DNA from 3 places in the Pseudarthrobacter sp. PH31-O2 genome. Region 2 is predicted to be linked to each of the others. Evidence: riboswitches for the same ligand, from Rfam matches in the RefSeq annotation. Region 2 holds a riboswitch; each other region holds the start of a gene.

Region 1 (6,682 bases), on a different contig from region 2:
TTGCCACCGGCGGGACGTTGCGCGAGGCCATCAAGTTCCTCTTCAAACGCGGCGCCTCCGATGTCACCTGCATCTGCCTGCTGGCCGCGCCGGAAGGCCTGGCGAAGCTGGAAGAAGAGCTGGCTGACGCCAACGTCACGATCGTGCTTGCTTCGATCGACGAGAAGCTCAACGAGAAGTCCTATATCGTCCCGGGTCTGGGCGACGCCGGCGACCGTCTCTACGGTGTGGCCGGCTGAGCCAGCGCCCGGCAGCAACACCGGCGCGGCGGACCTTCCCACCAGTGGGGGCCCGGCCTGCCGGGAAACTCAACACGGGACTGGCCTGAGCCCATGGACTGGAAACTCGAACTCATTTTAATTCCCGTATCCGATGCCGGGCTCGGGCTGCTCGATCGCGTTCGGTGAGGGCCCCAGCGATGCACCGCCGGGTACGGCACCGACCCTGCAACTCGTGGTCAGCGACATTCAGGCCGCCCACAAGCAGCTCAAGGACAACGGCGTGGACGGCAGCGGCGTCGATGTCCAGGACTGGGGACATTTCCTCTACTTTGCCGATCCCGACGGCAACAAGTGGGCGGTGCAACAGCTCACGGCACGGTCAACCGGCTCCGGACAGCCAAGGGATCCGGAACATCCGGTTGGTACGCGGCAAGATGGGACGATGACTTCAGTTACCGGCACCGCGCTTCCGACCGCCTTCACCGTCCGGGCGGTGCTTTTTGACATGGACGGGACTCTCGTTGATTCCACCGCAGCGGTGGAACAGGTCTGGGGGGAGTTTGCTGCCCGCTATGGTCTGGACCTTGCCGAGATCCTGCGCACCTCCCATGGCGTTCAGGCAGCGGACACGGTGCGGCGCTTCGCGCCGGCGGGAGCCGACGTCGCGGCCCTCACCGCGGAACTGGGTGCCATGGAACGCGCCAGGACTGCCGGCATCGTGGCATTGCCGGGCGCTGCCGGGTTGCTGCGCCTGCTGCCGGCGGACGCCGTCGCCCTGGTGACATCGGCGGACCGGCTGCTGGCAGACATTCGGATGGCCGCCGCCGGTCTTGCCTTGCCCGCCACCGCCGTGACAGCAGATCTCGTCGGCCGCGGTAAGCCACACCCGGAAGGCTACCTGCGCGCGGCCGAACTGCTCGGAGTGGACCCGGCGGACGCCGTGGTTTTCGAGGACGCGCCGGCCGGCATCGCCGCCGGCCTGGCTGCCGGGATGCGGACGGTGGCGGTAGGCCCGAACCCCGGCGAACTGCCCGACGGCGTTCTGCGCATCGCCGATTACTCAGCCGTCTTGTGCGAGGTCGGGGTCGACGACGCCGGCCGCAGCATCATCTCTTTCCGGCTGTGAAACCGTGGCCCCGTTTCGAAGGGCCGGTGCCTCCGCCGCAGCTCAGTACCAGTTGTTCGCGTAGTGGAAGTTCAGCGCCCCGCACGGTGAGCCGTAGCGTTCCTGGACGTAGTTCAGTCCCCAGTTGATCTGCGTCCGGTAATTCGTGAGGTAGTCGGCGCCTGCGCTGGCCATCTTCTCGGCCGGGAGGGACTGAACCACGCCGTAGGCGCCGCTGCTCGGGTTGGTGGCAGTAGTCTTCCAGTCAGACTCCTTGGTCCAGAGTTTGACCAGGCACTGCATCTGGCCGGCGTCCCAGCCGTGGGCACCCAGTTGGCTGGCCGCATAAGCCTGCGCTCCGGCGGGATCGTCAACGGCAACAGGAACCGGCGCGGGCTCCGGCGCCGGTGCGGCGGCGGGGGCCGGTAACTCGGCAGGCTTAACCTCGGCGACCGGGGCCGGGGCATCGGCCGGCGGGCTAACGGTCTGGTTCGCCACCAGGACGCGTTCAAAGTCGAGGTGCTGCAGCGGATCCGCGCTGACTGCCGATTTTGTGGCGCTGCTGGCGCTGCTGGCGTTGCGGGTGGCTGTCTCCGACGCCTGGCCGGCGGCGCCGGCTCCCACGAGCACTGCACACGCCGCTGCGACAACTGCCGCCCGGCGGCCGGTGGAGCCCAGGCCGGTGGTGAACCGGGACAGGGCCGACGCCGGTTTGGCGGGCTCGGCGCGGTGTCGCGACGGCTTGGAGCGCCTCTTTACATCGCCCTCAGGGCGTGTTTGTACCGTGAATTCAGTCATGGTCGCCTCTCAACGCCTGCGGAGTTAGCTGTCGGGTTCGGATGAGGTCACCCGGCCGCACGGAATCTCACGTGACGGCTTCACCCCAAGGGCGCAATGTGCAGAAATGCCCGGGAACTCTGGGTCCCCCGCCTCTGCCTAATCCAGCGGAATCCGGGAGGCGGCAGAGTTTGGCGTGCATCCGGATATGCGGTCCGAGTGATGACCGCACGCTAAAAACGGTACAGGACCGGAACGCCAATGTCACATTTCGATAACAGGAGCGGCGGGTTCGGCGCGGCGGATTGCTTCGCGGATTAGCTGGAGCGGCGGGGTGTCCGGTCCTCGGCCGGAGCGTCCGGCAGCCGAACGGTGAACTCGGTCCGGCCCGGCACCGACGTTACGCTGACAGTGCCGCCATGGGCTTCCACAATCGACTGCACAATTGACAATCCCAGCCCGCTGGTGCCCTCAGACGACGCGGCAGTTCGGGCCGGGCCGGCAGCCGCGGCGGCGAGGGGTGAGTCCGCACCCGGTGCGGACGGCAGCCGGTGTGCGCGCAGCGGCACGAGCGGGCGAGGCCGGCCGGACACCGGCGTTGTACCGGTTGCAGGATTCCTGCGCGACGCATCCGCGCGCGTAAACCTCGAAAAGACCCGGTCCACGAACTCCGGGGCGATCCCGGGGCCGTTGTCCGTTACGGTCATCACGGCGGTGCCGTCGGGAGCCCGCTGCACAGCTGTCACCACGGTGGTGCCGGTTCCAGTGTGCTTGCGTGCGTTGGAGAGCAGGTTGGCCAGAACCTGGTGGAGCTGGGTCGTGTCGCCGCGGACCACCACCGGCTCCGCCGGGAGCTCCAAGTGCCATACCCGGTCCGGTGCCATCACTTTTTCGTCGCTCACCGTCTCGATGGCCAGCTGGGTGAGGTCCACGTCGCTGAGGCGGAGCGGCCGGCCCTCGTCCAGCCGGGCAAGCAGGAGCAGATCCTCCACCAGGGTGGTCATCCGCTCGGACTGGCTCTGCACCCGGGCCAGGGACTTCTCGCCGTCTGGGGTGAAGTGTTCGGTCATCCGCATCAGATCGGTGTACCCGCGGATCGCCGTCAGGGGTGTGCGCAGCTCGTGCGAGGCGTCTGCGACAAACTGGCGGACCTTCATTTCGCTCTTCTGCCGGGCTTCGAGTGCGCTGGACACATTGTCCAGCATCAGGTTCAGGGCGTGGCCAACACTGCCCACCTCGGTGCCGGGATGTGCTGCGGATGCGGGCACCCGCATGGCAAGTCCGACTTCTCCGGCGTCGAGGGGAAGGCGGGACACTTTCGTGGCCACCTCGGAGAGCTGATCGAGCGGCTTCATGGTGCGGCGAATCAACGCCGTGCCGGCGAGGCCAATGACAACAAGGCCGCCCGCAGAGACAAGCACCATAGTCCAAACCAAAGAGGCCAGCGTGTTCAATTTCTCGGCGAGCGGCAGCCCGGTCACGATCACGCCGCCGTCCGGGGCCGTGAAAGCTACCAGCCGATAGGCCCCGGCGGAAAGAGACCGGTTGACCGGCTCGCTGCTCGCAGGGAGCGACAGGAGAGCTGCGTTGTCCTCCCTGGTCAGGGACTTTCGGGTGGCGTCTTCGGCGAGGAAACCGGCGCCGCGTACCGAGCCGGCCACGATCCTGGCGTTAAGGGTCCCGATTCCCTGGCCCCGGGCCTCAAGGGGGTCGGCGCGGCCGCCGGTGCGGCCAAACTCGCGGGCACGGTCCGCGGCTTGCTCGAGTTGTGTGTCGAGCTGCCTGGTCAGGAAGGAATCCATCGAGGCGTAACTGACTAGGCCGACAGCACCGCAGATCGCCACCAGAAGGGCCATGGCAACCAGAACAAGCCGGGTGCGCAGGTGCCAGCTGGAAGGGGTGTGCCACACGGGTCCGGCGGGGCCGGCCCTGCCGGAACGGACAGGCACGATTCAGTCCGCCGGCTTCAGGACATAGCCGGCGCCGCGGACCGTGTGGATCATCGGCGGGTGGACGGCGTCGACCTTCTTGCGGAGGTAGGAGATGTAGAGCTCCACGATGTTGGCCTGCCCGCCAAAGTCGTAGTCCCAGACACGGTCCAGGATTTGGGCTTTGCTGACGACCCGTTTCGGGTTCTCCATGAGGTAGCGCAGCAGCTCGAACTGGGTGGCCGTGAGGTGGAGCTCGTCACCTGCGCGCCGCACTTCCCGTGTGTCGATGTTCAAGACAAGGTCCCCGACGACGAGTTCGGCCGTATCCATTGCTGCCACCCCGGACCGCTGGACCAGCCGGTGCAGGCGGAGCAACACTTCCTCCATGCTGAACGGCTTAGTCACGTAGTCGTCGCCGCCGGCAGCCAGCCCGGTGATGCGGTCCTGGACGTCGTCCTTTGCCGTCAGGAACAATGCCGGTACCTCCGGCGCGAAGGCCCGGATCCTGCCGAGGAGCTCGACGCCGTCGAACCCGGGCAGCATCACGTCGAGCACCAGGACGTCGGGCCGGAATTCCCGGGCGAGCTTCATGGCCTCCGGTCCGTCGGCGGCGACAGCCACCGACCAGCCCGCCATTCGCAGGCCCATGCTCATCAGCTCGGAGAGGCTCGGTTCATCGTCCACTACCAGGGCGCGGATGGGGGAGCCGTCCGGATGGCTCAGCTGCGGGAGGTTGTTGGTCATGGAGTGCGAGGTGGCCATGGGACAACTCTCCGATCTGCCGGTTAGCTACGCCTTTGGTGATCCTGTGCGGCACCTGTGAATCCCACCCTAGCGAGCTGGAGAGGAGACTGCCCACGGCAGCGTCCTGCTGATGCGGTCGCCAAGATAAGCCGCTGGGCGGTCGCCAAGCTGCGTGATCCCGGGTCCGGGCGCTTCCCGGCAGCAGGATGACCACCAGGTGGGACGGCAGCCCCGCGTGGAGTGGCGGCCCAGTAGTCACTCAACTCGCCAGCAAAGAATTATGCATGCTCGTTGTCTCGATTTGCCGAATAGGATTCGCAAAAGGCGGCATTTGCTTGCTGATCGTAAAATCTGTTGCTCGACTCGCCCTCTTGGCCGAAGCGTGATCCGCACCACATTGTGAATATTCGTCTCAGAATGTGGAATCCAGGAGCCTTTGTTACTTGCAAGTTTTCATTGTTACGTTGCACACTTCAATTGTGAACAAGAACTCAACAGCACCTGCAGCCGCAGTTTCCTGGATCAGCGCACCCGCTGACGCAGGGAAGCGCTGTTGTCGAATGCACGCCTAACCTTTACACCCCAAAGGTTTCTAGGCATTCGCCCCAGCCCAGTGTCGGGCGCCCCTCCCCAGTATTCATTGCGGGGAAAAGTAGCATTCGAGCCGCGATGACGGCCATTCACATTGAGGTAAGCAATCCATGTCAGTTGCATCCGGATACGTCCACATCTCCGTCCGTAACGCCGGCAAAGCCGGCCAGACCTCCGGTATTCGCCAAGGCTTCGGCGACAGGGCATCCTTCGCGCCCGCCGGCTCCGGAAACAGCTTCCCCACTCCGGGTTTTGCACCCCAGGGCTACAACCCCAACTCCTATGGACAGCTCCGGGCTGTTCCGCCGGCACCGGCCACTGCGCCGACGCCCGTGATTGCCCCTGCCGGCGGCAGCCCCCTCCGCCCCGTCCCGGTTGACAACGTCGCCCGGGGTTTTGTGCTCTACATGGGTATCGATGAGGAGACAGCAGCGGCTGCCGGCACCTCCATTGCCAAGCTGGCCCAGGAAATCCGGGCCTACGCCCAGTCGCTGGTATCCGGTGCCGAAAGCTACGCCGCCGTCGCCGTCGCACCGGCCAGCGCGCCGGGCTCCGCCCTCGACGTCGTCCGTTCCACCTTCGGCGACCCCACAGTGGGCTCCCGCCAGCGGTCCGAGAGCGCCCGCCTGCAGCAGCCGCAGGATCCCCGCCCGTCCGGTGTGCTGATCGACCTTGCCCGCCGTGAAGTGGCACTCGACGGCGAATCCCTGAACCTTACGTTCAAGGAGTTCGAGCTGCTCAACTACCTCGTTGAGAACGGCACCCGTACCGTAGGCCGTGATGAATTGCTGGAGGGCCTGTGGCGCAATGCCGAAGAAGTGCCCAACGAGCGGACCATCGACGTCCACATCCGCCGCCTGCGCTCCAAGCTCGGCCGCCTCGCCAACACGGTGCGGACGGTCCGCGGCCAGGGTTACCGGTTCTATGAGCACCCGGAAGTTGTGGTCTGGGCCGCACCGGAGTACTCGATCTAGCGTTGGGCCCACACGCCCCACGCGAAAGCGTCCGTCCTTTGAACCGGGGCGGGCGCTTTTGCGTTTCCGGATTGCGCGGACCGGGTGATACCCCGCACTAGGATTGATCCATGAGCGCGCATCACATCAAACGGCTGGTGATCATGCGCCATGCCAAGGCGGATTGGCCCGGCGGCGTAGCGGACCATGACCGGCCGCTGGAAGAGCGCGGTCACCGTGATGCTCCGCAGGCCGGTAAGTGGCTGCTGAAACATGGTGTGGTCCCGGACTTTATTCTTTGCTCCAGCGCCCTGCGCACGCGGCAGACCTGCACTTGGGTTTGCAGCGAATTAGGCGACA
Region 2 (6,682 bases):
GTGATGACGACGTCGGCGGGCAGCAGCTCAGCGCCTGAGGACTCGTGGTGCAGCCCGGCAGCAGCCCCCGGGCTGTCCTCCGGTGGGTCGGTGTCTTCGAGTGCGCTGAGCCATTCGGTGTAGCTGTCGCCAATCTTCGTTTCGCCGGTACAGATCCCCCCGAGCATTTCCACCACGCCTGCCAGCTGGGGACCGAAGGTGTCGCGCACTTTCCCCGGCTCCGGAATCCCGGCTGCCAGCACCTCGGATCCGGTAAATACCAGCCGGACCACGGCTTTGCCCTGCACCGGGAGGCTGTCGTGGCCAGCCAGGGCGGCAAGGGCCAGGTGCGCAGGGTTGAGCAGGGTACCGCCCTTAATCAGCAGCGCGCCAGCGGCGGCTTCCTCCCCTGCTTTCCGGATGTGCTCGCCGTTTCGCGGCTCGCCGGGCTTCGCAGCTCCACCGAGCTTTAGGACCGGAAGCCCATCCTCGTCGGCAACAATGGTGCCGCTTTCGCTGCGCAGCACAGCCTTCGCCCCGGCCGGGATCAGCCCGCCGGTAACAATCGGGCTTGCTTGGTGCGGAGCCAGCCGCTGGCCTGGTTCGGCAAGGATCCACGGTCCGCTTCCATTGACGGACCAGCCATCCATGGCTGAGGACGCGTAATGCGGCATGTCCACGAGCGCTTCCACATCAGCGGCCAGGGTCCGCCCCAGAGCGGCACGGAGGGCCACGGGAGCGGCGGGGACGGGGGTTGCACAGGTGAAGGCGAGCTCCCGGGCTTCCTGCCAGGTGTGGGCCAAGTGCCGATGCGGCCTGGCTTCCGCCGCATCGGTCCTGACTGCTGGACGGTCCGCGGCCTCACCGGCCTCACCGGCGTCCACCCCGGCCAGGGGGCCGCTGAGCCCGGGCTCGGGCACTTCCCCCGCTCCAACTGCACTGCCCCTAAGGGGTGCAGTGGTCATGCGTCGGATGCTTCGTTGGCTGCGTAGTCCTTGGCGAGTTTGCGGGCCACGGCCATCGCAGCCTGCATCGAGACGGCATCCGTGGCCTGGCCGGAACCGGAGGCCAGGCCCGCGGCAAAGCCGGCGATGAAGGTCGTTAGGGGGGCCGCGGGGCGCACCACTGAGTGCGCCGCGACCCCTGCCAGGGACAGGACCTCGTTGATGTCAATTTCGACGCCGTCCAGTTCCAGGGCCTGGAGCAGGGCGCGGCACCACTCTTCCAGAGTTTCATCCTGGCTTTTCACCGTTTGCCTCCAAGTTTGAGTTCAGCCGGGGAGCCCCGGGCCGGATGCCGGGTTGTCGGCTGTCGCGGGTATGGCACCGGCCGGTTCGCTTACCCCTAACGCGGCGGCATCGCCCCACGTGTCCACATCATCGGTAGACCCCTGGGGGACGTTGACTTCCCGCACCTCCAGCCTAGCAAGAAGGGCGAACACGGACGCGTTTTCGAGCGCGCCGCGCTGCGAAGCCTCCGCGGCGCAACGTAAAAGCACAGTTGTGCCATATAGACCGACAAGCGGCTGCCGCCGACCCTCCGCCGAGACGGCCATCAGGCCATCACCAGGCGGTGCTTCCGCCGCTGCGTCCAGCAGCGCCTGGACGGCGGCACCTGCCCCGGGCATGTCAACGGCCAGGACAAGGGTGTACGGGGCCCGGGGCCGGGCGCCGCGGCTGCGTTCCAGCGCAGCCAGGCCTTCGGCGACGGCGGCGGCCGGTCCGGCAAAGGGCGGGTCCTCGCGGCAGCGCACCACACCTCGGGGCAGCGGTCCCGGGTCGGGCCCCACGACGGCTACAGCCACCGCGCCCCGCGCAGAACGCAGGGCACCCTCCAGGAGGGTGGCGCCGTCGTGGATCAGTCCGGACTTGGGGACACCTCCGAGCCGGGAGGACCGGCCCCCGGCGAGAATAACAGCATCGAATTCCACCGGCCCAGCCTAGCGCCCTCCAGGCCCGCCACCGAAGCCCACGACCGGGTCCGAGCCAACGCCGGCCGGATTCAGGCAGCGGATTCCGGCAGCAGGAAAGGGTCCCAGGCCGGTGTTGGTTTCTCCAGCTCTTTGATTTGCCAGATGGTGCCCCTCGGTGGTGCCGGGCTGAACCCGAGCTTCCAACCCATCTCCGCCGGGGTGTGGTCCCCTTTGGCGTTGTTGCACCGCAGGCAGGCAGCAACCAGGTTCTCCCAGGAATCCGCGCCGCCCCTTGATTTGGGCTGGACATGGTCGATGGTGTGCGCGGCTTTGCCGCAATAGGCGCACCGGTGTCCGTCCCGGCGGAGCACACCGCGGCGGCTCACCGCCGTAGTGGTGTTGTACCGGGGCCTGATATAGCGGTGCAGCAGTATCACTGACGGCCGGCCCAGCACATCCTGCGGCCCAACCACAGGTTCGCCGCCTTCCGCCACTACGCTGGCTTTCCCGGTCAGCACAAGGACAAGCGCCCGGCGGAAGGTCACCACCGCCAGCGGCTCATATCCAGCATTAAGAACGAGAGTGCGCATCCGCATACCTCTTCACGGCCGCACCCGCCAGGGGCACGAGGGCCGGCTGCCCTGTGCATGGTCGGGCTATGGATCGACAAAACAAGAGTAAACACGGACATGGCAATTCGCCGAATCTTTTTTGCTCTCCCCTGCCCGTGTCGGCCGAAGTTCACGGATCGGCAACACAAAGGACCCCCGCCGTTTGGCGGGGGTCCTTAGGTGTTGCTAAAGCTGCTGTCTTAGCCGCCGACGCGGATGAAGACCGGGCCGGAGCCGACGTTGACCGTCTGCAGGGAGGTGGTTCCACCGTTCCAGCCGCCGTGAACGGCCATGCCGTTGCCGACGTAGACGGCGATGTGGGCCATGCCGGCGCCACCGTTCTGGTAGTAGGCAAGATCGCCCGGCTGTGCCTCGGCGGCGCTCACCGTGCGGCCGAGGGACAGGTAACCTGCCGGCCAGCCGTGGTAATTGATGCCTGCGGCAGCGAGCGCGTTCGTGGCCAGTGCGGTGCAGTCCTGGCTAACACCGAGCTGGGCATAAGCGGCAGCGGCAATCGTTGCGCCCATGCCGCTGGCGACGGCCGGCGCCTTGGAAACGGCTGCTACCGCGGTGCCGGTGGCGGCAGTTGCGGCGGCAGCTACCTGGGTACCGGCCGCTTTGGCAGCAGGCGCTTCCTGGACCTTCACAACGGGCTTCGGGGCCTCAACAACCGGAGCCGGGGTGGTGGTGACGGCCGGCTTCTCGAAGGAGATCGCGATAGTGGAAGCAGCCGAGATGGCAGCCGGGGTGCTCGACTGGACGTCGAGTGTGGAAGCGGAGGCGGATTCGCGCTGAACGTTGGCCTCAGCAGCATTGGCTGCGATACCGCTGGTCAGGACGAGGCCGGAAGCAGCAGCGATAACTGCGGCCTGGCGACCCATGCCGCCGGCGTTGCCGCCGACAGCCTTGGCAATGACGGCCAGCGAGTTGGTCTTGGTGACCTCGGCGCGATGCCGTGCGTTTGCACGAGTAGTCATTAAGTTCTCTCTTTCGTGTTCCTGGTCCGCGCTTTTAGGCGCGGGCTGAGGACGCTCCGGCATCTTGGGGGTACGCCGGATCGCCCCGAAAATGGGTTACTTAGCGAAGGGTGTACTGCGAAGACGCGCCAAAAGCGGCAACCGTGTGGCCTGCGGTCCGGGCACCGGCAAGGCCGGCGCGTTCATTGGATTCCAGCGGGCTCGAAAGAGCAGCGCAAGCGCGGTGAAGCGCGGAATTTTGGCGTGTATGCACGAAAGTAGCCTCTCCCAATGCCTGCGAGGTGAGCTGTCGGATTCGGATGGGAGTCACCCGGCCGCGCTGCTTCCTGGGAAGCTTTGCGACTTAACCCCAAGGCCTTCTTGCGAAGACCAAAATTGGTTCCCCCGCCCCTGCCAGACGATGTCATGCGAACGGACCTTGAGCGGTGGCAGAGCTAGGCAATCCACTCAAGAGCGCCAACTTCGAAAAAGTTGGCGTGGTTCAAACTTTACAGCAGTTGGACCCTAATGTCACATTCGGATCACGGCGTGTCCTCAGAATGCGAGAGTGTCCCCTCTATTTTCAGAGCCAACCGGTCGGGTCGACGACTTCGCCGTTGACCATAACCTCGAAGTGGAGGTGGCAGCCGGTGGAGGCGCCGGTGGTGCCGCTAAGAGCCACAACATCCCCGCGGGAGACCTGCTGCCCCACCTTCACGCTGGCGGAGGACAGATGGTTGTAGGTGGTCTCCAGGCCGTTGCCGTGGTCGATCACCACGCGGTTACCACCGCCGTAGGGGTGCCAGCCGGTGAATGTCACGGTGCCGCTCGCGGCAGCGTGGACGACGGTGCCGCACTGCGCCGAGTAGTCCTGCCCGCGGTGGAACTCGCCCGAGCCTCCGGTGATGGGGCTGACGCGGTAGCCAAACGGCGACGCCGTGACCATCTGGTCCAGCGGCGCCCCAAGGCTGCCTGCGGAGGCCGCCCGGGTGATCGAGCCAGCGGACTGTGCACTGAGCAACTGCTTGAGCTTTCCGTCCGGATCGCCCTTGGTGGTTACTGCCGTGCGGCTGAAGTCGATCTTGGCCGCTGCTGCTGTCACATCGGGCTGCACGGCTGCCGGGCTGGCTGCCGCGCCGGAGCCGGCGTCTGTGGCCAGAACAGGGCCAGTTGCGGGAACTGTGACGGTGAGGGCCAAGCCCGCAGCGGCCAGTGCAAGACCCGCCTTTTGGCCTACACCGCTGGCGGCGGCAAAATCTGTTACCTGGCGGAAGGGGCTGCGGCGGTCCCTGCGCGCGTCACGGTGCGCGTCACGCGGACGCTCTGCCGTCATGGCAGCGGCGGGACGCGGCTCCGAGGCAGGGCCGGTCGCACGGCGGCGGCCCTTGGCGGTCTGGGTGGTCAACAACGGTTCCTCTCTGGAGAGCCTGCGGAGTTAGCTGTCGGATTCGGGTCAGAGAGATCAACGACCCGGTCCGCCGTGGCAAGCAATCACGCGCAGGGGCATCCGATGGATTCCGTGTTTGTGGGTACTTGCCGCTGACGGTCTTCACCCCAAGGCCGCTAAACAGCCAAAAGTGGTTCCCCCGCCCCTGCCAGGAGATGATTCTGCGACTGTTCCGCTGGCAGGGCTCGGCTTCGGATCAGATAACGCTTTGATATCGGTACTAGTCTCCAACTATAGGCGATTAAGCCGTCCAGTGATAAATCCGTTATCAGCTTGTGGACAACTCGCGGACGGCCCCGGGTTGTCGCGGCAACATCAGGAAGCGATGGTTACAAAGACGTGGGCAGCGACCTCAGGCGGTAATTCAAGGGCACCTTCGATGTCAGGAACGCGCACTGAAATGTACTCCCCCACGCGCTCCAGGGATACCAGGGCGCCGGGGCGGATGCCGCCCTCATCGAGCTGGACCAACAGCTCCGGCTCTACCTGGATGGGCTCGGCCAGCCGGTTGACCCTGACACTGGAATCAGGCCCATAGCCGGCCATGGCTTCGAGCAGATTCACGACACTGTCAGGGTTGGGGTCGGCGGGCAGGCCGCCCAGTTCCGCCAGACCCGGGATCGGATTGCCATAGGGCGAGACGGTGGGATGGTTGAGAAGTTCGAAGATCCGCCGCTCCACCCGTTCGCTCATCACATGCTCCCAGCGGCACGCCTCCTCATGGACATAGGCCCAGTCGAGTCCGATGACGTCGGCCAGCAGCCGCTCGGCAAGCCGGTGCTTGCGCATGACTTCGATGGCTCGCTTGCGGCCAACGCCGGTCAGTTCAAGGTGGCGGTCTCCGGATACAACCACAAGCCCGTCGCGTTCCATCCGGCCTACGGTCTGGGAAACAGTGGGGCCGGAGTGGCGCAGCCGTTCGGCGATGCGGGCGCGAAGGGCGACGATGTTCTCTTCTTCAAGTTCCAGAATGGTCCGAAGATACATCTCGGTTGTATCGATCAGATCCGTCATTCAGCTCAGCTCCTCGAGCGCCGTCCTTGCGTGATTTCCACCGTACCGTGCGCTGCCGGCGACCTGGCGGGTTCCGCCGTACGTTCGCAGGCCAGCTTAGCCTAATTTGAGTTACTCCGGATAATCTCAATGACCGGACTGTGACGGTCCCTTTTGCCTCCCCCGCGGGACAGTCAGGCAGAATGAAACAACAGGCTCCGCCGCAGCCACCCTGCCGGGCCGTCACCCGAGCCACCCGTAGTACCAGCCGAAAATTGGAGCCACTGTGAGCGACACCAGCATCACGATTCCCGCAAACCTCCTTCCAAAGGACGGCCGTTTCGGCGCCGGGCCGTCCAAGGTCCGCCCGGAACAGATGGCAGCACTCGCCGCGGCGACAAAGCTGCTGGGCACGTCGCACCGCCAGGCGCCGGTCAAGAACCTGGTCGGGTCGGTCCGGAACGGGCTCAGCGCGTTCTTCCGCGCCCCTGAGGGCTATGAGGTCATCCTGGGCGTCGGCGGATCAACCGCGTTCTGGGATATTGCCAGCTTCGGCCTGGTGGAGAACAAGGCACAGCACTTGTCCTTTGGCGAGTTTGGCTCCAAGTTCGCTGCCGCCACCAACAAGGCACCGTTCCTGGCCGATTCCGCCATCATCAAGTCCGAGCCGGGCACCCGTCCGCAAGCCCGGGCCGAAGCCGGCGTCGACGTTTACGCGTGGCCGCAGAATGAGACGTCCACCGGCGTCGCGGCTCCGGTGCGGCGCGTCGAAGGCGCCGATGAG
Region 3 (6,682 bases), on a different contig from region 2:
GCAGCAAGGCAGGTGGCCGCGAGCAAGCCTAGCGGGGCCCGGATCCTGTCCACCAGGCTTCCGCCGGTGACCTCGCCCAAGTAGTACTCGAACAGCCGGAACCCGATGACCAGCAAGGTGATGACGGCTACCACGGCGCTGATCCCGAACACCACCATCAGGTAAAGCCACCGGGCGTTTAGCCAACTCCCGGAATCCCCGGCGGCGCCGGATGTCACCACGGATTCCCGGTCAAGCGGTTTCCACACGAACCACCAGACCGGGCCTCCCACCAGGCCGGGCCCGCCGTTATGGCGCCTTTAGGCCCCACCCCGCCCTGACCTGCTGTTTCGCCGTCGGATTCCCTTGAGGATAAGGCAGCCGGCGACGGCAGCCACGGCAGCGTAGACGGCAACGTTGAAAAAGCGGGAGTACTCGTCAATGAGCCGGTACTGCGCCCCGAGCAGTGCCCCCAGCCCGATCAGCAGCGCGTTCCAGATTCCGCTCCCCGCAACCGTGAACGCGCTGAACGTGCCGAGGTGCATCCGCCCGGCGCCGGCAGGCAACGAGATCAGGCTTCGAACGCCCGGCAGCAGCCTGCCGAAGAAGACCGCGGACTTTCCATGACGGCTGAACCAGTCTGCGGCTTTTTCACAGTCTTCCCGGTCCATTAGCGGGACCCTCGACAACCACCGGATGGACCGCTCCAGCCCCAGCCGCGCCCCCAGCCAATACAGCAGCAAGGAGCCAAGGTAGGCACCCAGGGTACTGGTGCCCAGCACGAGAGCCATGTTCATGCTCCCCTGCCGCGTGAGGAACCCCGCCAGCGGAAGGATGACCTCGCTGGGAATGGGCGGGAAGACCGTCTCCGCCAGGGTAAAGAGTCCCACACCCCATTCACCAAGGGCGTCAACTGCGCGCGCGGCTAGACCGGCCAGGCCACCCACCCCGTCGACGCCATCGACAGCAGGCACTACGCTCGGGAAATGGGAATCGTTCGGAAAATACGTGCTGTCCTCGCTCTCGTGTTGATCGGGCTGGCGGGGACCGGACCGGCGGCACAGGCCGTTACCGCTTCCGACATCGTTGTGGAGGACAAGGCGGGGGTACTTGACCAAAAAACCCTCCTGCCTGCAGTCCGGCAGATTGATTTCTATCAGCCCACCAAGGTGGCCGTCTACACCTACAGTGGTGCGGCGTCGGATAACCTCAACGAGGAAGTCCTGCGCTTCGCCCGGTCCGAACATCCGGAATGGATCAGCGAGGACGGGCAAAAATGGGCGAACGGGCTCTATATCTTCGCCCTGGACCCGGCGGGCCGGCATGTTGGCACGTACATGGGCGAGGACCGGAAGGTCTCGCTGGATCAGCGCGAGGACATCCAGAACGCTACCAAGGAGCTCTTTCGCGATGCCCAGTGGACAACCGGCACCATCGCCGGCATCCAGCGCGGCGCCGAACTGATCAACCAGCCCTGGTACCGGTCCACAGCCTTCCTCGTCGCGGCCTGGGGTGCCGCGGCTGCCGCCGTGGCCGGCGCCGCGACCTGGCTGATCGTGCGGTGGCGGACCCGGCTCAGCAGCCGCAAGGAACAGGCTCGCGGCGACGCGAGCTACGCCAGCGTCAGCATGGACCTCCAGGTCACCGAACTGAACGCCGGCACCATCCCGGAAGCGTCCCGCTACGGCAGTACAGTGCTGGAAAAGCACCGGACCTTTATGGCGAAGTACCGCACCGCCACCGGTCTCTCCAACCAGGTCCATTCCTTGTCCGCGAGGGACCTCAGCCGCCGGCCGAACCTGAAACTGATCCGCAGCTACGCCGACGCCGCCGCCGAATTGGATGCCCTCGACGACGTTATCGCCGACACCAATGCCCTGCTCAATCGTGGCTCCGTGTGGGCGCCTGCCTGGGACCGGCAGCTCGCTCCGTTCCGCGCCGACCTCGCGGCAATTGAACAGATGCTCAGCAAGCGCAACGCCGGGGGCAACACGGCGACCGCGGCGGCCCTGCGTTCGTTCCGGGACACAAGCCACCGCGATATCGAAGGGTGGACGGCGGAACTCGCGGACGGAACCATCAGCCCTGAGACGGCCCTGGACCGGCTGCGGGACGCACGCACCCAGCTCTCCGAGCTGCTCAGGGACCACGCGGATACCGTCATCGCCGGCTACGCCAAAAACGAAAAGGAAGCCAACCTGATGCGCAAGGAAATGGAAAGCGCCCAGGCCGGCAGCAAAGCCAAGTACGGGCGTACCTACGAGCCCAGCATCCTGGGCACCGTATACCCGGCCTACTACTTCTTCTCCGTTCCCACTTTCAACTCCGGTTTCAACACCGGTGTCAGCAGCGTCGGAAGCGCCCGCGGCGGCGGCGGCACCACCGGCTACGGCGCAAGCGGCGGAAGCTTCTCCGGGTCCGGCAGTTCATCCAGCTTCTAACGGTTCGGCCGGCATTGACCCTACCGGAGAGCCGAACTGCGGCGTACGCTCGAACTCCCGGGGTGCCGGGCAGCGAAGGAGTGATGCAATGCACAAAGTCATTCTGATGTTTCAGGTATCCCTGGACGGATTCATCGAGGGGCCGGGGCAGGACCTGAGCTGGCATCGGGTCGATGAAGAACTGCACCAACATTTTAACGAAGAGCTCCGCGGCATGGGAGCGTTTCTAGACGGCCGCGTGACGTACCAGATGATGGCCGAGTACTGGCCCACGGCCGACCAGGACCCGTCCAGCACGGCCCCGGAGATCGAGTTCGCCGGGATCTGGCGGGACATGCCCAAGGTCGTCTACTCCAGGACCCTGTCGAAGGCCGGCTGGAATACGCAGGTGGTGCGCGAGGTCGTTCCCGGGGACGTGAGGCGGCTCAGGGAACACTCGGATGGCGACCTTGCGCTGGGCGGTGCAGAGCTCGCGGCGGCCTTCAGGCGGCTGGGGCTGATCGATGAGTACCGGATCTATGTGCACCCGGTCCTGCTTGGCCGGGGCAAGCCTTTGTTTCAGGCGGCCGATGACATCACGGCGCTCCGGCTGCTGGAGAGCCGTACCTTCGGCAGCGGGGTGGTGTTGCTGCGGTATTCCCCGGAGCCTGCCTCCGGGCAGACCGAAGGCCGGTGATCCGCTGCCCCCAAGGCAACCGATCGACCGGCCTTCAGTACAGTGCCTGCGGTTGTGCTAGCCGGCGCGGACGAACGTTACGGGCCCCGTGGCGGTCAGCCAGGACAGCGGGTGGGCCATGGTGGCGTTGACACCGTTCATGCCGCCGCTGATGGCCTGGCCGTTGCCGGCGTAGATGGCAACGTGGCCGGACTGGACAATGATGTCTCCGGGCTGGGGGTCGCCGACTACCTTCCCGTAGTTCATAAAGCCCATCGGACCAATGTCACCAACCGGGATGCCGGCAGCGTTCAGGGCCTTCTCGACCATCGCGGTGCAGTCCTGCGTGATGCCGACCTGGCCGTACGCCACGGCCAGAAGGGTGGCATTGACCCCGCCGGCAGCCGGGGCAGCAACAGGAGCCGCTGCCGGCGCAGGTGCAGCCTGGACGTTGACAGTAGCCTTCGCGGCGGCAGGGGCGGCAGGGGCGGCCGCACGGGCCGGTGCTGCGGGGGCCGCGACGGGCTGGGGTGCCTCGACCACGGGCGCCGGGGCAGTCTCAACGACGGGGCGTTCGAAGGTGATCTGTACAGCGGAGTCCGCCATAACCGGGGCGGCGACCACGCCCTTGACATCGACGGAACTCGCGGGTGCGGAGTCGCGCTGGGCTGGCACGTCCGCTGCATTGGCGGCCATCGCGCCGCTGAAGACCATTCCGGAAGCGGCGGCGAAGACTGCGGCCTGACGGCCGATGGTGCGGCGGGTACTGCGAAGATCGTCGCGGTTGGGCGCGTGAGTGTTGCTGAAAGTCATTAGTTGAGCCTCTCCCAATGCCTGCGGGGTGAGCTGTCGGATTCGGATGGGAGGCACCCGGCCGCACGCGGACCCGATCATGTCGGGCCGTGCGGCTTCACCCCAAGACCCCTGGAGAACAGCGGGCCAAAAGTGGTTTCCCCGTCTCTGCCGGACGTTGCTGCGAGTTATCCCCGCGCCGCGGCAGAGTTAGGCAATCGGCTGGGGAGAGCCCGTCTCGGAGACAACAGGCACCTAACAAAGATAACGGAATGATCACAACATGTCACGTTGCGGTAACGGCGGACCGGGCTGCGGGGGCCCGCTGGCCCTTCCCGCACGCGGTCACAGGCATAGGATGTTGCCAACACCGTCCCCCGAAGCAGAGGCCCGAAAATGACCACTCCCCACGTCGCCCGGCCCGCTGTGGCAATCTGCCAGCTCAGTAACCAGCCGTTGGCGGACTTCAGTGTCAACACCGAACTGCTGGTCCTGGAAAACGGGGAAGTCCACGTTTCGACGTGGGACGCCGAGCCACGCGACGGCGGCTTCGATGTCCGCGTCCTGAATGACCGTGTGGATACCCTCGGCTTTATGGTGATCACGGATTGGGAGTTCTTCGACGAAAAGGCCTACGCCGTTGTGGAGCGCCGACCGGGCCACTCAGGGTAGCTTGCCGGCCGGGACGTCCGGGTCAGAACTCCAGCTCCGGCCGGTGCCGTTCCATCTCGGCGAGCATCAGGGCCACCGCGACGTCGGTGACCGCACTCTCGCCGTCCTGCCCCGACTCCGCTCGGGGTGGGCACGCCAGCGCCGATCGGGCGTGACGCACGAACCGGGGCCAGTCCCCTGCGCCGGTGCGGAGTGCGCGCAGCGGGGACAGCAGGGCCGCGCGGCGCAGCCAGCCGTCGGGATCCCGAATCCAACGGTCCAGGACACTGTCGGCGCGCACCCTGCCGACGACGTCGAGCCCGGCGATCAGGGGACCAACGACGTCGATGGCCAGCGGATCAACCAAGGCGCCCAGCCGCGCACTCCGCACAAATCCCTCGATCCGGGTCAGGTCCGTATTGGTCAGCACGCCCACTTTTGACTGCAGCAGCACAACGGCGGCGAGGCGGCGTTCAAAGACCGGCACGTCCCACAGCTCGGAGCCCAGGGCGGTGATGTCATCATGCGTCAGTTCTGGATGGCGGCGGAGGGCGTCACGGACGGCTCCGCGGACGGCTCCGACCGATGCACCGTAGTACCGGTGATTGCTGCCGTGCCTGGCCTCAGCGTCCTCGGCTCGGCTCCACGAGGACTCGCGCTGGAGGGCCGCGTCAATAGCATCACCCGCATAGCTCATGGGGATATTCTCCCGCAGACCCTGGGCTGTTGATGATCCGGACCGCAAGGGGCGAGCCAACGGGCCCCGCTGCTCAGGACTCCTTGGGCCGGACAACGAGCACAGGGCAGGGCGCGTGATTGATGATCTGTGTTGCCACCGATCCCAGGTGCAGCCCGGGGAATCCGCCGTGACCACGCGCCCCCACGACAACGAGGTCGGCAGCCTTGGCGGCGTCGAGCAATGCAGACGCCGCCGAATCGCCGTGAACGACCTCTCCACTGGCTGCAACGCCCTGGCTTTCAGCAGTCTCCAGGGCAGCAGCCTGCAACGTCTCGGCTGCGCGTCGGGGGGAGTCCTCTGCCACAACTTCGCCGGCGGCCGTTTCCAACAGTGCGGGGTACCAGGCGAGCGGGGGCTTGCTCCAGGCGGTGATGAGGCGAATCCGGCCATTGCGGCGCTTTGCCTCATCCACGGCCCAGTTCAGTGCACTGTCCGAATTCTCTGAGCCGTCAAAACCAACCACAATGACAAACGGGCCTGTACTGGTCATGTCTTTTCCATTCTCTAGATTCAGTGGGCGAGGTGGGCGAGTCGGTCGTGGCGGGAGCGAAAACCGGTGCCAGCGGCCTAGACGTCGACGGCGGGTTTCAGCCCCTTCGCAAAAGCTGCCTGGCCCACGTGCTGGAGGCAATCGGCAAGGGTGCTGACCAGCCGCGCCCCAAGGGTGACGGGCGGGTCCCAGCGGGTATCGACAATGCGGTCGAAGTCCTTGTCGCCGAGGGATTCCAGGAACTGCACGGTCTGCCGGTGAACCGCGTCATAGTATTCCGCCAGGAGCTCCGGGGAGGCTTTCACCGCGTCGACCTGGTCCGAAGTATGGCGGTATCCGGTGTCTTTGGCAGCCAGGGGCAGATCAAAACGATCCGCAAACCCCTCCGCAATCCAGACCTGTTCCAGTCCTGCCGCAGCGGCGAGTTGCGCGTCCTCCACCCGGCTGAGATGCCAGATCAGCCAAGCCATCGAGTTTCCGGTGCCCGCTGGCCGACGGAGGAGGGCCGTACCGTCACTCCCGTCAAGGGTGTCTGCCACCGTTTCACGGAGCCGGCCGAAGGCGTCCAGCAACAGTTCGTTGGATTTCATCGAGTCCCCTCATCGAGTAGCGTCGCTCCGCCCCATGCTTGCACGGAGACCACTCCCCCGGATAGGGCCGAATCGATCCTATGTCCAGCTTGATCTTCGATCCCGCGTCCCGCCTTCAGCACACCGCCGCCGTGCGAACGTATTCAGGAGAGCAGCGCCTGCACCGTCACGTAGCTTGCGACCAGCAGAACCAGGACGCCGAAACTGCGCTTCAGGACTTTGTCCGGGATCCTGGTCCCGAGCCTGCCGGCAAGAAGGGACGTGACCATGGCCGCGCCGGCGAAGGCGGACGTCACAGCCCAGTCGATCTGCAGGTCCCCGAGGTGTGCAGCAAAGCCGGCCACC

Evidence for each region. A riboswitch is a leader RNA that binds a small molecule or an ion and turns the genes downstream of it on or off. The one in region 2 is predicted to bind cyclic di-AMP.
Region 1: another riboswitch for cyclic di-AMP. It lies ahead of QMG72_RS10205 (aggregation-promoting factor C-terminal-like domain-containing protein); the one in region 2 lies ahead of QMG72_RS11345 (NlpC/P60 family protein).
Region 3: another riboswitch for cyclic di-AMP. It lies ahead of QMG72_RS02365 (NlpC/P60 family protein); the one in region 2 lies ahead of QMG72_RS11345 (NlpC/P60 family protein).

Annotation. Positions count from the first base shown of each region.
Region 1 covers NZ_JASIST010000005.1:228,059-234,740, forward strand. Annotated here, with positions in the region: gene upp (uracil phosphoribosyltransferase) at 1-239, shown strand, start outside; partial or broken gene QMG72_RS17770 (VOC family protein) at 333-609, shown strand; gene QMG72_RS10200 (HAD-IA family hydrolase) at 664-1,347, shown strand; gene QMG72_RS10205 (aggregation-promoting factor C-terminal-like domain-containing protein) at 1,390-2,124, opposite strand; cyclic di-AMP (ydaO/yuaA leader) riboswitch at 2,123-2,283, opposite strand; gene QMG72_RS10210 (sensor histidine kinase) at 2,421-4,052, opposite strand; gene QMG72_RS10215 (response regulator transcription factor) at 4,056-4,796, opposite strand; gene QMG72_RS10220 (winged helix-turn-helix domain-containing protein) at 5,480-6,343, shown strand; gene QMG72_RS10225 (SixA phosphatase family protein) at 6,454-6,682, shown strand, end outside.
Region 2 covers NZ_JASIST010000006.1:178,620-185,301, forward strand. Annotated here, with positions in the region: gene QMG72_RS11325 (molybdopterin molybdotransferase MoeA) at 1-944, opposite strand, end outside; gene QMG72_RS11330 (DUF6457 domain-containing protein) at 941-1,228, opposite strand; gene mobA (molybdenum cofactor guanylyltransferase) at 1,250-1,909, opposite strand; gene QMG72_RS11340 (HNH endonuclease) at 1,981-2,481, opposite strand; gene QMG72_RS11345 (NlpC/P60 family protein) at 2,703-3,479, opposite strand; cyclic di-AMP (ydaO/yuaA leader) riboswitch at 3,737-3,895, opposite strand; gene QMG72_RS11350 (M23 family metallopeptidase) at 4,042-4,863, opposite strand; cyclic di-AMP (ydaO/yuaA leader) riboswitch at 4,868-5,081, opposite strand; gene QMG72_RS11355 (iron-dependent transcriptional repressor DtxR) at 5,221-5,919, opposite strand; gene serC (phosphoserine transaminase) at 6,185-6,682, shown strand, end outside.
Region 3 covers NZ_JASIST010000001.1:522,894-529,575, reverse strand. Annotated here, with positions in the region: gene QMG72_RS02385 (hypothetical protein) at 1-218, opposite strand, end outside; gene QMG72_RS02380 (DedA family protein) at 300-953, opposite strand; gene QMG72_RS02375 (DUF5129 domain-containing protein) at 966-2,420, shown strand; gene QMG72_RS02370 (dihydrofolate reductase family protein) at 2,509-3,096, shown strand; gene QMG72_RS02365 (NlpC/P60 family protein) at 3,154-3,888, opposite strand; cyclic di-AMP (ydaO/yuaA leader) riboswitch at 3,893-4,060, opposite strand; gene QMG72_RS02360 (hypothetical protein) at 4,264-4,539, shown strand; gene QMG72_RS02355 (DNA alkylation repair protein) at 4,562-5,215, opposite strand; gene QMG72_RS02350 (universal stress protein) at 5,289-5,747, opposite strand; gene QMG72_RS02345 (mycothiol transferase) at 5,825-6,337, opposite strand; gene QMG72_RS02340 (sulfite exporter TauE/SafE family protein) at 6,481-6,682, opposite strand, start outside.